4 regions of the Lysinibacillus sp. 2017 genome follow, and region 3 is predicted to be linked to each of the others. Evidence: a T-box and tRNA genes for the amino acid it is inferred to sense, from the RefSeq annotation. Region 3 holds a T-box; the other regions hold tRNA genes.
What was found. A T-box is a leader RNA that pairs with one kind of tRNA and senses whether it is charged. The one in region 3 lies ahead of leuS (leucine--tRNA ligase), so its partner is inferred to be a tRNA-Leu.
Positions count from the first base shown of each region.

Region 1: it encodes a tRNA-Leu, which carries the amino acid that the T-box ahead of leuS (leucine--tRNA ligase) is inferred to sense. The anticodon was not compared.
Region 2: it encodes a tRNA-Leu, which carries the amino acid that the T-box ahead of leuS (leucine--tRNA ligase) is inferred to sense. The anticodon was not compared.
Region 4: it encodes a tRNA-Leu, which carries the amino acid that the T-box ahead of leuS (leucine--tRNA ligase) is inferred to sense. The anticodon was not compared.

Region 1 is NZ_CP029002.1:1,531,908-1,535,224, reverse strand. It holds tRNA gene DCE79_RS07190 (tRNA-Glu) at 191-262, opposite strand; tRNA gene DCE79_RS07185 (tRNA-Asn) at 265-340, opposite strand; tRNA gene DCE79_RS07180 (tRNA-Ile) at 353-426, opposite strand; tRNA gene DCE79_RS07175 (tRNA-Gly) at 432-505, opposite strand; tRNA gene DCE79_RS07170 (tRNA-Phe) at 509-584, opposite strand; tRNA gene DCE79_RS07165 (tRNA-Asp) at 590-665, opposite strand; tRNA gene DCE79_RS07160 (tRNA-Met) at 669-743, opposite strand; tRNA gene DCE79_RS07155 (tRNA-Met) at 767-841, opposite strand; tRNA gene DCE79_RS07150 (tRNA-Met) at 864-938, opposite strand; tRNA gene DCE79_RS07145 (tRNA-Met) at 962-1,036, opposite strand; tRNA gene DCE79_RS07140 (tRNA-Met) at 1,060-1,134, opposite strand; tRNA gene DCE79_RS07135 (tRNA-Met) at 1,159-1,233, opposite strand; tRNA gene DCE79_RS07130 (tRNA-Met) at 1,258-1,334, opposite strand; tRNA gene DCE79_RS07125 (tRNA-Ala) at 1,359-1,434, opposite strand; tRNA gene DCE79_RS07120 (tRNA-Pro) at 1,443-1,516, opposite strand; tRNA gene DCE79_RS07115 (tRNA-Arg) at 1,522-1,598, opposite strand; tRNA gene DCE79_RS07110 (tRNA-Leu) at 1,624-1,708, opposite strand; tRNA gene DCE79_RS07105 (tRNA-Lys) at 1,728-1,803, opposite strand; tRNA gene DCE79_RS07100 (tRNA-Gln) at 1,810-1,884, opposite strand; tRNA gene DCE79_RS07095 (tRNA-His) at 1,911-1,986, opposite strand; tRNA gene DCE79_RS07090 (tRNA-Trp) at 2,013-2,086, opposite strand; tRNA gene DCE79_RS07085 (tRNA-Tyr) at 2,095-2,178, opposite strand; rRNA gene rrf (5S ribosomal RNA) at 2,222-2,337, opposite strand; rRNA gene DCE79_RS07075 (23S ribosomal RNA) at 2,488-3,317, opposite strand, start outside.
Region 2 is NZ_CP029002.1:305,859-309,175, forward strand. It holds rRNA gene DCE79_RS01385 (23S ribosomal RNA) at 1-1,298, shown strand, start outside; rRNA gene rrf (5S ribosomal RNA) at 1,423-1,538, shown strand; tRNA gene DCE79_RS01395 (tRNA-Gln) at 1,562-1,636, shown strand; tRNA gene DCE79_RS01400 (tRNA-Lys) at 1,652-1,727, shown strand; tRNA gene DCE79_RS01405 (tRNA-Leu) at 1,747-1,831, shown strand; tRNA gene DCE79_RS01410 (tRNA-Arg) at 1,849-1,925, shown strand; tRNA gene DCE79_RS01415 (tRNA-Met) at 2,016-2,092, shown strand; tRNA gene DCE79_RS01420 (tRNA-Met) at 2,120-2,194, shown strand; tRNA gene DCE79_RS01425 (tRNA-Asp) at 2,198-2,273, shown strand; tRNA gene DCE79_RS01430 (tRNA-Gly) at 2,277-2,350, shown strand; tRNA gene DCE79_RS01435 (tRNA-Ile) at 2,356-2,429, shown strand; tRNA gene DCE79_RS01440 (tRNA-Asn) at 2,442-2,517, shown strand; tRNA gene DCE79_RS01445 (tRNA-Glu) at 2,519-2,590, shown strand; partial or broken gene DCE79_RS18695 (IS5/IS1182 family transposase) at 2,747-2,914, opposite strand; gene DCE79_RS01455 (CdaR family transcriptional regulator) at 3,177-3,317, shown strand, end outside.
Region 3 is NZ_CP029002.1:2,830,072-2,833,388, forward strand. It holds gene leuS (leucine--tRNA ligase) at 1-1,410, opposite strand, end outside; T-box leader at 1,537-1,753, opposite strand; gene DCE79_RS13735 (MDR family MFS transporter) at 1,805-2,974, opposite strand; gene DCE79_RS13740 (tRNA modification radical SAM protein MnmL/YtqA) at 3,112-3,317, shown strand, end outside.
Region 4 is NZ_CP029002.1:225,562-228,878, forward strand. It holds rRNA gene DCE79_RS00995 (23S ribosomal RNA) at 1-1,289, shown strand, start outside; rRNA gene rrf (5S ribosomal RNA) at 1,389-1,504, shown strand; tRNA gene DCE79_RS01005 (tRNA-Val) at 1,515-1,590, shown strand; tRNA gene DCE79_RS01010 (tRNA-Thr) at 1,601-1,676, shown strand; tRNA gene DCE79_RS01015 (tRNA-Lys) at 1,684-1,759, shown strand; tRNA gene DCE79_RS01020 (tRNA-Gly) at 1,806-1,880, shown strand; tRNA gene DCE79_RS01025 (tRNA-Leu) at 1,888-1,976, shown strand; tRNA gene DCE79_RS01030 (tRNA-Arg) at 2,001-2,077, shown strand; tRNA gene DCE79_RS01035 (tRNA-Pro) at 2,104-2,180, shown strand; tRNA gene DCE79_RS01040 (tRNA-Ala) at 2,188-2,263, shown strand; tRNA gene DCE79_RS01045 (tRNA-Ser) at 2,283-2,375, shown strand; tRNA gene DCE79_RS01050 (tRNA-Asp) at 2,398-2,473, shown strand; tRNA gene DCE79_RS01055 (tRNA-Phe) at 2,496-2,571, shown strand; tRNA gene DCE79_RS01060 (tRNA-Ile) at 2,584-2,660, shown strand; tRNA gene DCE79_RS01065 (tRNA-Asn) at 2,671-2,746, shown strand; tRNA gene DCE79_RS01070 (tRNA-Glu) at 2,749-2,820, shown strand; gene DCE79_RS01075 (S-layer homology domain-containing protein) at 2,969-3,317, opposite strand, start outside.

The DNA.
Region 1 (3,317 bases), 1.3 Mb from region 3:
AATACACACATGGTCCGCGAATAAGTTGCTCCTAATTCTGCATTAGTATCTATATAAAATTAAATTAAGCTGTGTTTCTGCCTTCCTTAATGCTTCTAATTCGCCAGAAACTGTTAAAGTTGTTTTACCAAAAATTCAAATCCTTATAAAACACAAAAAAAGTATGCAGCATATGCTACATACTTATATATGACCCGTACGAGAATCGAACTCGTGTTACCGCCGTGAAAGGGCGGTGTCTTAACCGCTTGACCAACGGGCCAATGGCTCCGAAGGTAGGACTCGAACCTACGACCTGCCGGTTAACAGCCGGATGCTCTACCAACTGAGCTACTTCGGAAAAATACTATGATGGGCCTAAATGGACTCGAACCATCGACCTCACGCTTATCAGGCGTGCGCTCTAACCAGCTGAGCTATAGGCCCTATTTTGGAGCGGGTGATGAGAATCGAACTCACGACATCAGCTTGGAAGGCTGAGGTTTTACCATTAAACTACACCCGCATATGGTGGGTTTGGACGGAATCGAACCGCCGACACTTAGAGCTTCAATCTAATGCTCTACCAACTGAGCTACAAACCCACAAATGGCGGTCCCGACCGGGATCGAACCGGCGATCTCCTGCGTGACAGGCAGGCATGTTAACCGCTACACCACGGGACCATTTGGTTGCGGGGACAGGACTTGAACCTGTGACCTTCGGGTTATGAGCCCGACGAGCTACCACTGCTCCACCCCGCGATAATACTATTATTTTGAAAAGTTGGTTGCGGGGACAGGACTTGAACCTGTGACCTTCGGGTTATGAGCCCGACGAGCTACCACTGCTCCACCCCGCGATAATCTATTATTTTGAAAAGTTGGTTGCGGGGACAGGACTTGAACCTGTGACCTTCGGGTTATGAGCCCGACGAGCTACCACTGCTCCACCCCGCGATAATCTATTATTTTGAAAAGTTTGGTTGCGGGGACAGGACTTGAACCTGTGACCTTCGGGTTATGAGCCCGACGAGCTACCACTGCTCCACCCCGCGATAATCTATTATTTTGAAAAGTTTGGTTGCGGGGACAGGACTTGAACCTGTGACCTTCGGGTTATGAGCCCGACGAGCTACCACTGCTCCACCCCGCGATAATACTATTATTTTGAAAAGTTTGGTTGCGGGGACAGGACTTGAACCTGTGACCTTCGGGTTATGAGCCCGACGAGCTACCACTGCTCCACCCCGCGATAATACTATTATTTTGAAAAATTTGGTGGCGGCAGAGGGAGTCGAACCCACGACCTTTCGGGTATGAACCGAGTGCTCTAGCCAACTGAGCTACACCGCCAGTATCTTTATTTGTTAATCTTTATGGTGGAGCCTAGCGGGATCGAACCGCTGACCTCCTGCGTGCAAGGCAGGCGCTCTCCCAGCTGAGCTAAGGCCTCATTTGTGATCGGAATGACAGGATTCGAACCTACGACCCCTTGGTCCCAAACCAAGTGCTCTACCAAGCTGAGCTACATTCCGTAAAATGGTGCGCTCGACAGGACTTGAACCTACAACCTTCTGATTCGTAGTCAGATGCTCTATCCAATTGAGCTACGAGCGCTAAACTATTATTTTAAAATTAAAAATGGTGCGGGTGAAGGGAGTCGAACCCCCACGCCTTGCGGCGCTAGATCCTAAGTCTAGTGCGTCTGCCAATTCCGCCACACCCGCAGCAGACATATTATAAAACTGGTGTGCCATGAAGGACTCGAACCTTCGACCCTCTGATTAAAAGTCAGATGCTCTACCAACTGAGCTAATGGCACTAAAAATGGCTGGGGAACCTGGATTCGAACCAGGGCATGACGGAATCAAAATCCGTTGCCTTACCGCTTGGCTATACCCCAAAGTTTTTAATTTTTTATATTAAAAATGGGGCGACTGATGGGAATCGAACCCACGAATGCCGGAATCACAATCCGGTGCGTTAACCACTTCGCCACAACCGCCACTATTATATTGTTTATTTAAAAATTGGCAGGGGCAGTAGGAATTGAACCCACACTGACGGTTTTGGAGACCGTAGTTCTACCTTTAAACTATGCCCCTATAAAAAGTGGTGGAGGGGGGCGGATTCGAACCGCCGAACCCTAAGGAGCGGATTTACAGTCCGCCGCGTTTAGCCACTTCGCTACCCCTCCGACATAATAGAGCTTTATACATTATACTTTTTATAAAAATTAAGCGAAGCGACGTCCTACTCTCACAGGGGGAAACCCCCAACTACCATCGGCGCTAAAGAGCTTAACTTCTGTGTTCGGTATGGGAACAGGTGTGACCTCTTTGCCATCATCACTTCACTTTGACATGGATGTCATGGCGTCTACTTTGCCACAGGACGTGGCGCTCTTAGTAGACGTTCCTTTTAATTTAAAGAACATCCGTGTATATGTAGAAAGAATTGTTCTTTCAAAACTGGATAAACGTTTCATTGAGTTATGCAATAAAATGTGGTTAAGTCCTCGACCGATTAGTATTCGTCAGCTCCATGTGTCACCACACTTCCACCTCGAACCTATCTACCTGATCGTCTTTCAGGGGTCTTACTTACTTGCGTAATGGGAAATCTCATCTTGAGGGGGGCTTCATGCTTAGATGCTTTCAGCACTTATCCCGTCCACACATAGCTACCCAGCGATGCTCTTGGCAGAACAACTGGTACACCAGCGGTGTGTCCATCCCGGTCCTCTCGTACTAAGGACAGCTCCTCTCAAATTTCCTACGCCCACGACGGATAGGGACCGAACTGTCTCACGACGTTCTGAACCCAGCTCGCGTACCGCTTTAATGGGCGAACAGCCCAACCCTTGGGACCGACTACAGCCCCAGGATGCGATGAGCCGACATCGAGGTGCCAAACCTCCCCGTCGATGTGGACTCTTGGGGGAGATAAGCCTGTTATCCCCGGGGTAGCTTTTATCCGTTGAGCGATGGCCCTTCCATGCGGAACCACCGGATCACTAAGCCCGTCTTTCGACCCTGCTCGACTTGTAGGTCTCGCAGTCAAGCTCCCTTATGCCTTTACACTCTTCGAATGATTTCCAACCATTCTGAGGGAACCTTTGGGCGCCTCCGTTACTCTTTAGGAGGCGACCGCCCCAGTCAAACTGTCCGCCTGACACTGTCTCCTACCCCGCTAAGGGGTATGGGTTAGAAGTTCAATACAACCAGGGTAGTATCCCACTGACGCCTCCTCCGAAGCTGGCGCTCCGGAATCTCTGGCTCCTACCTATCCTGTACAAGTTGTACCAAAATTCAATATCAGGCTACAGTAAAGCTC
Region 2 (3,317 bases), 1.2 Mb from region 3:
AGGTGAGAGGTGCCCGTACCGCAAACCGACACAGGTAGTCGAGGAGAGAATCCTAAGGTGTGCGAGAGAACTCTCGTTAAGGAACTCGGCAAAATGACCCCGTAACTTCGGGAGAAGGGGTGCTCTTTAAGGTGAATAGCCATGAAGAGCCGCAGTGAATAGGCCCAGGCGACTGTTTAGCAAAAACACAGGTCTCTGCAAAACCGTAAGGTGACGTATAGGGGCTGACGCCTGCCCGGTGCTGGAAGGTTAAGAGGAGTGGTTAGCGCAAGCGAAGCTGCGAATTGAAGCCCCAGTAAACGGCGGCCGTAACTATAACGGTCCTAAGGTAGCGAAATTCCTTGTCGGGTAAGTTCCGACCCGCACGAAAGGCGTAACGATCTGGGCACTGTCTCAACGAGAGACTCGGTGAAATTATAGTACCTGTGAAGATGCAGGTTACCCGCGACAGGACGGAAAGACCCCGTGGAGCTTTACTGTAGCCTGATATTGAATTTTGGTACAACTTGTACAGGATAGGTAGGAGCCAGAGATTCCGGAGCGCCAGCTTCGGAGGAGGCGTCAGTGGGATACTACCCTGGTTGTATTGAACTTCTAACCCATACCCCTTAGCGGGGTAGGAGACAGTGTCAGGCGGACAGTTTGACTGGGGCGGTCGCCTCCTAAAGAGTAACGGAGGCGCCCAAAGGTTCCCTCAGAATGGTTGGAAATCATTCGAAGAGTGTAAAGGCATAAGGGAGCTTGACTGCGAGACCTACAAGTCGAGCAGGGTCGAAAGACGGGCTTAGTGATCCGGTGGTTCCGCATGGAAGGGCCATCGCTCAACGGATAAAAGCTACCCCGGGGATAACAGGCTTATCTCCCCCAAGAGTCCACATCGACGGGGAGGTTTGGCACCTCGATGTCGGCTCATCGCATCCTGGGGCTGTAGTCGGTCCCAAGGGTTGGGCTGTTCGCCCATTAAAGCGGTACGCGAGCTGGGTTCAGAACGTCGTGAGACAGTTCGGTCCCTATCCGTCGTGGGCGTAGGAAATTTGAGAGGAGCTGTCCTTAGTACGAGAGGACCGGGATGGACACACCGCTGGTGTACCAGTTGTTCTGCCAAGAGCATCGCTGGGTAGCTATGTGTGGACGGGATAAGTGCTGAAAGCATCTAAGCATGAAGCCCCCCTCAAGATGAGATTTCCCATTACGCAAGTAAGTAAGACCCCTGAAAGACGATCAGGTAGATAGGTTCGAGGTGGAAGTGTGGTGACACATGGAGCTGACGAATACTAATCGGTCGAGGACTTAACCACATTTTATTGCACAACTCAATGAAACGTTTATCCAGTTTTGAAAGAACAATTCTTTCTAAAAGGAACGTCTACTAAGAACGTCACGTCCTGTGACAACGTAGACGCCAGTACATCCGTGTACAAGTGAAGTGATGATGGCAAAGAGGTCACACCTGTTCCCATACCGAACACAGAAGTTAAGCTCTTTAGCGCCGATGGTAGTTGGGGGTTTCCCCCTGCGAGAGTAGGACATCGCTTCGCTTATTTTTTTTGGGAAAAATTATTGGGGTATAGCCAAGCGGTAAGGCAACGGATTTTGATTCCGTCATGCCCTGGTTCGAATCCAGGTTCCCCAGCCATTTTTATCTTTTTGAGTGCCATTAGCTCAGTTGGTAGAGCATCTGACTTTTAATCAGAGGGTCGAAGGTTCGAGTCCTTCATGGCACACCAGTTTTATAATATATCTGCTGCGGGTGTGGCGGAATTGGCAGACGCACTAGACTTAGGATCTAGCGCCGCAAGGCGTGGGGGTTCGACTCCCTTCACCCGCACCATTTTCCTTTAATATAATGCGCTCGTAGCTCAATTGGATAGAGCATCTGACTACGAATCAGAAGGTTGTAGGTTCAAGTCCTGTCGAGCGCACCATATATTTTTAAAATGAAATGATGAATTCTGAATGTGACTCAGTATTCAATTTTCTAGTAACCATCATAAAGAATAACCAATTAATTTTCTGGCGGTGTAGCTCAGTTGGCTAGAGCACTCGGTTCATACCCGAAAGGTCGTGGGTTCGACTCCCTCTGCCGCCACCAATTTTTTCTGAAACCTTATAGTATTATCGCGGGGTGGAGCAGTGGTAGCTCGTCGGGCTCATAACCCGAAGGTCACAGGTTCAAGTCCTGTCCCCGCAACCAAATGGTCCCGTGGTGTAGCGGTTAACATGCCTGCCTGTCACGCAGGAGATCGCCGGTTCGATCCCGGTCGGGACCGCCATATGCGGGTGTAGTTTAATGGTAAAACCTCAGCCTTCCAAGCTGATGTCGTGAGTTCGATTCTCATCACCCGCTCCAAGTTAGGGCCTATAGCTCAGCTGGTTAGAGCGCACGCCTGATAAGCGTGAGGTCGATGGTTCGAGTCCATTTAGGCCCATCATAGTATTTTTCCGAAGTAGCTCAGTTGGTAGAGCATCCGGCTGTTAACCGGCAGGTCGCAGGTTCGAGTCCTGCCTTCGGAGCCATGGCCCGTTGGTCAAGCGGTTAAGACACCGCCCTTTCACGGCGGTAACACGAGTTCGATTCTCGTACGGGTCATATATAAGTATGTAGCATATGCTGCATACTTTTTTTGTGTTTCAAGCGAGTTATTTCAGTGATTGTCAAAAGTTCCTGGTTAAAAGATTGAATTCTTTAATAACAATTCTTTGCTATCTTCAACTTTATAGATGGTCAGTAATTGGAGAGTGGGGCCGAGATAAGAAACCCACAATCCAAACGAAATAGAGGATCATGGACCAAGCGCTTAACTAAGTCCTTTACAGTTGGAATGCGTTCTATAATACGAATAATCAGCGATTGAATCATCGCACCGTAATTTAATTCACGTGGCGCACCACGCATTGTCTTTTTAGAAAACAACTGAAAAATCGATTGTACATCGAATTTGGCAAGAATCGCATCGAAACGGCGAGAACTCTCCATTTTCATTAATTCACAAATAGACTTATTTGTTTTACAATAGTCATAGGGCATTCACCTCTTGGGTAATTTTGGTTTGGTCACTCGAATTATACCAAATTGGGGAGGTGCCCTTTTTTTATTGTTTAAAGACCCTTGATACCGAAGGGATAAAAATTATGAAATTAACTCATATGTGAAAATTAGATGTAGGAGGGATTAAATGTTAGAAAATGTGGCACAAAAAATTGCTGATGCAACTAGTGATGTCATTAGTCATAATGTATTAATAACTGATAAGCACGGTATTGTGCTCGGTTCAAGTGATTTGTCCAGAATAGGAACATTACATCAAGCATCTTTA
Region 3 (3,317 bases):
TTCTTCAATATTTGCAAGTGGTGATTCACCTGTACCTGAAGGATGGATATTTGTTGTTTTTGGTAGCTCTAATGGCAGCTGATCAACAGGAACAGTTGTCATTGTACCATCTTCCCAGTGAATTACTGGAATTGGCTCGCCCCAATAACGTTGACGACTGAATAACCAGTCACGTAGACGGTACGTAATTTTCTTTTCACCCACACCGTTTTCTTGTAACCATTCGATAGCTTTCGCGATACCATCAATTTTATTTAAACCATCTAGGAAGCCTGAGTTAATGTGTACACCGTCACCAGTGAACGCTTCTTTCTCGATGTCGCCACCTTCTAATACTGCTTTAATTTCGATGCCAAATTCTTTTGCGAATTCATAGTCACGCTCATCATGTGCAGGAACAGCCATGATTGCACCTGTACCATAAGTAGATAGTACGTAATCTGCAATCCAAATCGGCATTTTTTCACCGTTAATTGGATTGATTGCATAAGCACCCGTAAATACACCTGTTTTTTCTTTTGCTAAATCTGTACGTTCAAGGTCAGATTTTAATGCCACTTTTTCTAAGTAAGCTTCTACTGCAGCTTTTTGTTCTGGTGCTGTAATATCTGCTACTAGCTTATGTTCTGGAGCTAATACACAGTATGTCGCACCAAATAATGTATCTGGACGTGTTGTGAACACTTCAAATGAAGCATCTGTTCCATCTACTGCGAAGCGAACTTGTGCACCTTCAGAACGACCAATCCAGTTACGCTGCATTTCTTTGATTGATTCTGGCCAATCTACCTCTTCTAAATCATCAATTAAACGGTCTGCATATTTTGTAATACGTAGCACCCATTGACGCATTGGACGGCGTACTACTGGGTGATTTCCACGTTCAGAAAGACCATCGATTACTTCTTCATTAGCAAGTACTGTACCTAATGCTTCACACCAGTTTACAGCTACTTCATCCACATAAGCTAAATCCATCTCCACTAATTTCGTGAAAATCCATTGTGTCCATTTGTAGTATGAAGGGTCTGTTGTATTAATTTCACGATCCCAGTCATAAGAGAAGCCAAGCTCTTGAATTTGACGTTTGAACGTCGCAATATTCTTCGCAGTAAATTCAGCTGGGTCATTCCCTGTATCAAGTGCGTACTGCTCCGCTGGTAAACCAAAAGCATCCCAGCCCATTGGATGAAGTACGTTATAGCCTTGCAGACGTTTGAAACGAGATAAAATATCTGTTGCTGTATAACCTTCTGGGTGACCTACGTGTAGACCAGCACCTGATGGGTACGGAAACATGTCTAATGCATAGAATTTTGGTTTATCGGCTTCATTTTCTGTTTTGAATGTTTTGTTAACATCCCAATATTGCTGCCACTTTTTTTCGATTTTTTGATGATTAAAGCTCACAATTTTTCCTCCTCGTAATGTAAATTATTCTGTGACTTTAGACGATACTGCGTTATTTTTATAATCTTAGCTAATTTAACAGAATATTTCAAAAATAAAAAAACTCGCCCCATTCTTAAATAAATAAGAAGGGACGAGAGGATTTAAAACTCCCGCGGTACCACCCAAATTAGTGACACAGCACTCAGCTTGATTTTCTTAACGCGAATACACGGCTTTTAGCTACTATCAATTTCACTAAAGCAAACTCCGAGGCGAGTTCAATTTAACACTTACTAGCTTCCACCACCTACTAGCTCTCTAAAAAGTGCGACCATTTACTATTCCTCATCACAGTCAAATCTATTATTTCTATTCATTTTAGCGGATTCACTGGAAAAGTACAAGTAACTGTTTAAAGATCCGCCTTTTGTAAACCCCGATCAAATAATAAGCAAGGAATAATCGCAAGGAGGATTAATACAAACAATATGAACATCAATACTTGCATTCCATAAATATCGACCATCGCACCGCCAAACAGCGGCCCAATCATTCGGCCAATTGTAGATGCACTATTCACTAATCCTTGATAAAAGCCCTGTTGCCCTGGTGGTGCTAACTTGTTTGCAATCATCGGAATAACGGGTGTAAAGAACACTTCACCAAATGTTAAAACGACCATCGCTGCTGCAAACATTTTAAAGCTACCTGCAAAATACACAACCATATAGGAAATAGACATTAATAGTAATCCGAATATGAGCTGATGTTTTATTTTCTTTTCCCAATGGGTAACGAGTGGTTTAATAATCGGCTGAATCGCCACGATCATAAAGCCATTGATTGTCCATAATAAGCTATATTGCGATAAACTCATGCCAAGTCCTTGTGTATACGAAGAAATCGTTGCGCTCCATTGAGAATAGCTTAACCAGCATATTACTAGTGAAATACTTAAAATACTAATCGCAATGATAGGCGCTTTATTGCGTGTTTTTTTAGTATCATCTGCCATTGATTTTGTCGCCATTCTACTTGAGTCAAAACGCTTGTATGTTGTCACAACGATTAAAAAGAATAAAATATAAGCAATTAAATTCGCACTAAAAACATAGTCAAATTTAATATCTGCTACTATTCCTGCCAATGCTGGTCCAATTGCAACCCCTACATTATTTGTTAAAAAGATGGCATTAAACGCACGTCGACCACCTTCTGGCCATGCACTCCCTGCAATTGCATAAATTGCTGGATACACCATTCCTCCGCTAAAGCCAAGTAGCGTTAAAAAAATGACATATTGGGGCCAGTCATGCCAAATGGTTAATAATGTAATCGAAATTAAATTTAAAACAACCCCAATTAAAATCGCTTTATATCCACCTAATTTATCAAACAAATATCCACCGATTAAGTTTCCAAATACACCTGCTAATGAATTTAGCATGAGAACAAACCCAGCGATTGTTAATGTTTTTCCTAAATGATCATGTATATAAATACTATTTAAAGGCCATAAAAATGAATTGCCGACCGTATTAACAAAGGTGCCAAGTATTAAAAACCAAACTATTTTAGGCACGTGTTTTCCTCCCTTTACAACTTTTATCCAAACTCCAAGTTTATTCCTGTTGAGAAAAATGTACAAGAAAAAGATTTTCTAATAGTACAGACTGTAGCTACATGATAAAATAAAATGTTAGAGGAGTGAACAGACTAATGACTGAAATAAATTTTCCTTTCCCGTCTGATGGAAAGCGTTATTATACATGGAATCGTTATTTAAGAAATGAATTTGGTAAGAAGGTTTATAAAGTAGCACTTGATGCAGGCTTTGATTGTCCTAACCGTGACGGCACCGTTGCATTTGGTGGCTGTACGTTTTGTTCAGCTGCTGGTTCAGGTGACTTTGCAGGCAATAAAGT
Region 4 (3,317 bases), 1.1 Mb from region 3:
GTGCCCGTACCGCAAACCGACACAGGTAGTCGAGGAGAGAATCCTAAGGTGTGCGAGAGAACTCTCGTTAAGGAACTCGGCAAAATGACCCCGTAACTTCGGGAGAAGGGGTGCTCTTTAAGGTGAATAGCCATGAAGAGCCGCAGTGAATAGGCCCAGGCGACTGTTTAGCAAAAACACAGGTCTCTGCAAAACCGTAAGGTGACGTATAGGGGCTGACGCCTGCCCGGTGCTGGAAGGTTAAGAGGAGTGGTTAGCGCAAGCGAAGCTGCGAATTGAAGCCCCAGTAAACGGCGGCCGTAACTATAACGGTCCTAAGGTAGCGAAATTCCTTGTCGGGTAAGTTCCGACCCGCACGAAAGGCGTAACGATCTGGGCACTGTCTCAACGAGAGACTCGGTGAAATTATAGTACCTGTGAAGATGCAGGTTACCCGCGACAGGACGGAAAGACCCCGTGGAGCTTTACTGTAGCCTGATATTGAATTTTGGTACAACTTGTACAGAATAGGTAGGAGCCAGAGATTCCGGAGCGCCAGCTTCGGAGGAGGCGTCAGTGGGATACTACCCTGGTTGTATTGAACTTCTAACCCATACCCCTTAGCGGGGTAGGAGACAGTGTCAGGCGGACAGTTTGACTGGGGCGGTCGCCTCCTAAAGAGTAACGGAGGCGCCCAAAGGTTCCCTCAGAATGGTTGGAAATCATTCGAAGAGTGTAAAGGCATAAGGGAGCTTGACTGCGAGACCTACAAGTCGAGCAGGGTCGAAAGACGGGCTTAGTGATCCGGTGGTTCCGCATGGAAGGGCCATCGCTCAACGGATAAAAGCTACCCCGGGGATAACAGGCTTATCTCCCCCAAGAGTCCACATCGACGGGGAGGTTTGGCACCTCGATGTCGGCTCATCGCATCCTGGGGCTGTAGTCGGTCCCAAGGGTTGGGCTGTTCGCCCATTAAAGCGGTACGCGAGCTGGGTTCAGAACGTCGTGAGACAGTTCGGTCCCTATCCGTCGTGGGCGTAGGAAATTTGAGAGGAGCTGTCCTTAGTACGAGAGGACCGGGATGGACACACCGCTGGTGTACCAGTTGTTCTGCCAAGAGCATCGCTGGGTAGCTATGTGTGGACGGGATAAGTGCTGAAAGCATCTAAGCATGAAGCCCCCCTCAAGATGAGATTTCCCATTACGCAAGTAAGTAAGACCCCTGAAAGACGATCAGGTAGATAGGTTCGAGGTGGAAGTGTGGTGACACATGGAGCTGACGAATACTAATCGGTCGAGGACTTAACCACATTTTATTGCACAACTCAATGAAACGTTTATCCAGTTTTGAAAGAACAATTCTTTCTACATATACACGGATGTTCTTTAACATGACATCCATGTCATAGTGAAGTGATGATGGCAAAGAGGTCACACCTGTTCCCATACCGAACACAGAAGTTAAGCTCTTTAGCGCCGATGGTAGTTGGGGGTTTCCCCCTGTGAGAGTAGGACGTCGCTTCGCTAGAATATATGGAGGATTAGCTCAGCTGGGAGAGCACCTGCCTTACAAGCAGGGGGTCGGCGGTTCGAGCCCGTCATCCTCCACCATTTCTATAGTGCCGGTGTAGCTCAGTTGGTAGAGCAACTGACTTGTAATCAGTAGGTCGAGGGTTCGACTCCTTTCGCCGGCACCACTATAGAGTGCCATTAGCTCAGTTGGTAGAGCATCTGACTTTTAATCAGAGGGTCGAAGGTTCGAGTCCTTCATGGCACACCAGTTTTTAATTTCATAACTGTCAGAATAAAAATATCTTATGCATTTTGCGGAAGTAGTTCAGTGGTAGAACACCACCTTGCCAAGGTGGGGGTCGCGAGTTCGAACCTCGTCTTCCGCTCCAAAAAAATGCCGGGGTGGCGGAACTGGCAGACGCACAGGACTTAAAATCCTGCGGTGAGTGATCACCGTGCCGGTTCGATTCCGGCCCTCGGCACCATTTTTACTTTAAACAAAAAATTTAGCGCTCGTAGCTCAATTGGATAGAGCATCTGACTACGAATCAGAAGGTTGTAGGTTCAAGTCCTGTCGAGCGCACCATATATTTTTAAATGAAATGACAAATTCGGAATGTAGCTCAGCTTGGTAGAGCACTTGGTTTGGGACCAAGGGGTCGTAGGTTCGAATCCTGTCATTCCGACCATTATAATGGGGCCTTAGCTCAGCTGGGAGAGCGCCTGCCTTGCACGCAGGAGGTCAGCGGTTCGATCCCGCTAGGCTCCACCATATATTTATTTTTTTCTTCGGAGGTATACCCAAGTCTGGCTGAAGGGATTAGTCTTGAAAACTAACAGGCGGGTTAAACCGCGCGGGGGTTCGAATCCCTCTACCTCCTCCATTTTCATAATTTACTTAATGTTGGTCCCGTGGTGTAGCGGTTAACATGCCTGCCTGTCACGCAGGAGATCGCCGGTTCGATCCCGGTCGGGACCGCCATTTTTTTATGAAATTTTATAGTGGGTTTGTAGCTCAGTTGGTAGAGCATTAGATTGAAGCTCTAAGTGTCGGCGGTTCGATTCCGTCCAAACCCACCATATTTTTTATATGGGCCTATAGCTCAGCTGGTTAGAGCGCACGCCTGATAAGCGTGAGGTCGATGGTTCGAGTCCATTTAGGCCCACCATATAAATTGTTCCGAAGTAGCTCAGTTGGTAGAGCATCCGGCTGTTAACCGGCAGGTCGTAGGTTCGAGTCCTACCTTCGGAGCCATTGGCCCGTTGGTCAAGCGGTTAAGACACCGCCCTTTCACGGCGGTAACACGAGTTCGATTCTCGTACGGGTCATATATATAAAGAAGCACATCGCATTTGCGGTGTGCTTTTTTGTTCTAGTGGATAAGAAAGTATAAATTTCTAAGGAAATGTGAATAAGATAAGCAATAACAGGCTACTTCAATTGTACAAATTGAAGTAGCCTGTTATTTTAGTTTAATTAACGTTTTAATATGCCATTGAAATTTGTACCTTTGTCACGTGCATTTTCACAGTTAAACTCAGTAGTTTTTATGCCAGTACCTTGTTTTTGGAATTCAATAATACAACGGTCACCATTGCTGGTCTTTGACATGCGTGCCTTTGTATCGGATACAATCGTTGCTGTTCCTTCTGCAGAACCAGAAGCCCAACCGTCAAACGTATTGTATGCAACAGAGAAACTATTTTTTGTGCTATTTGTAATCGTTAAGAAACGACCTTTTGAATCGGTAGCATCTGACTCGTATGAATAATCCCCGTTCCATGTTTTGCTTGGATTTTTATCTGGGGTTAGGGACCAGTTTTTT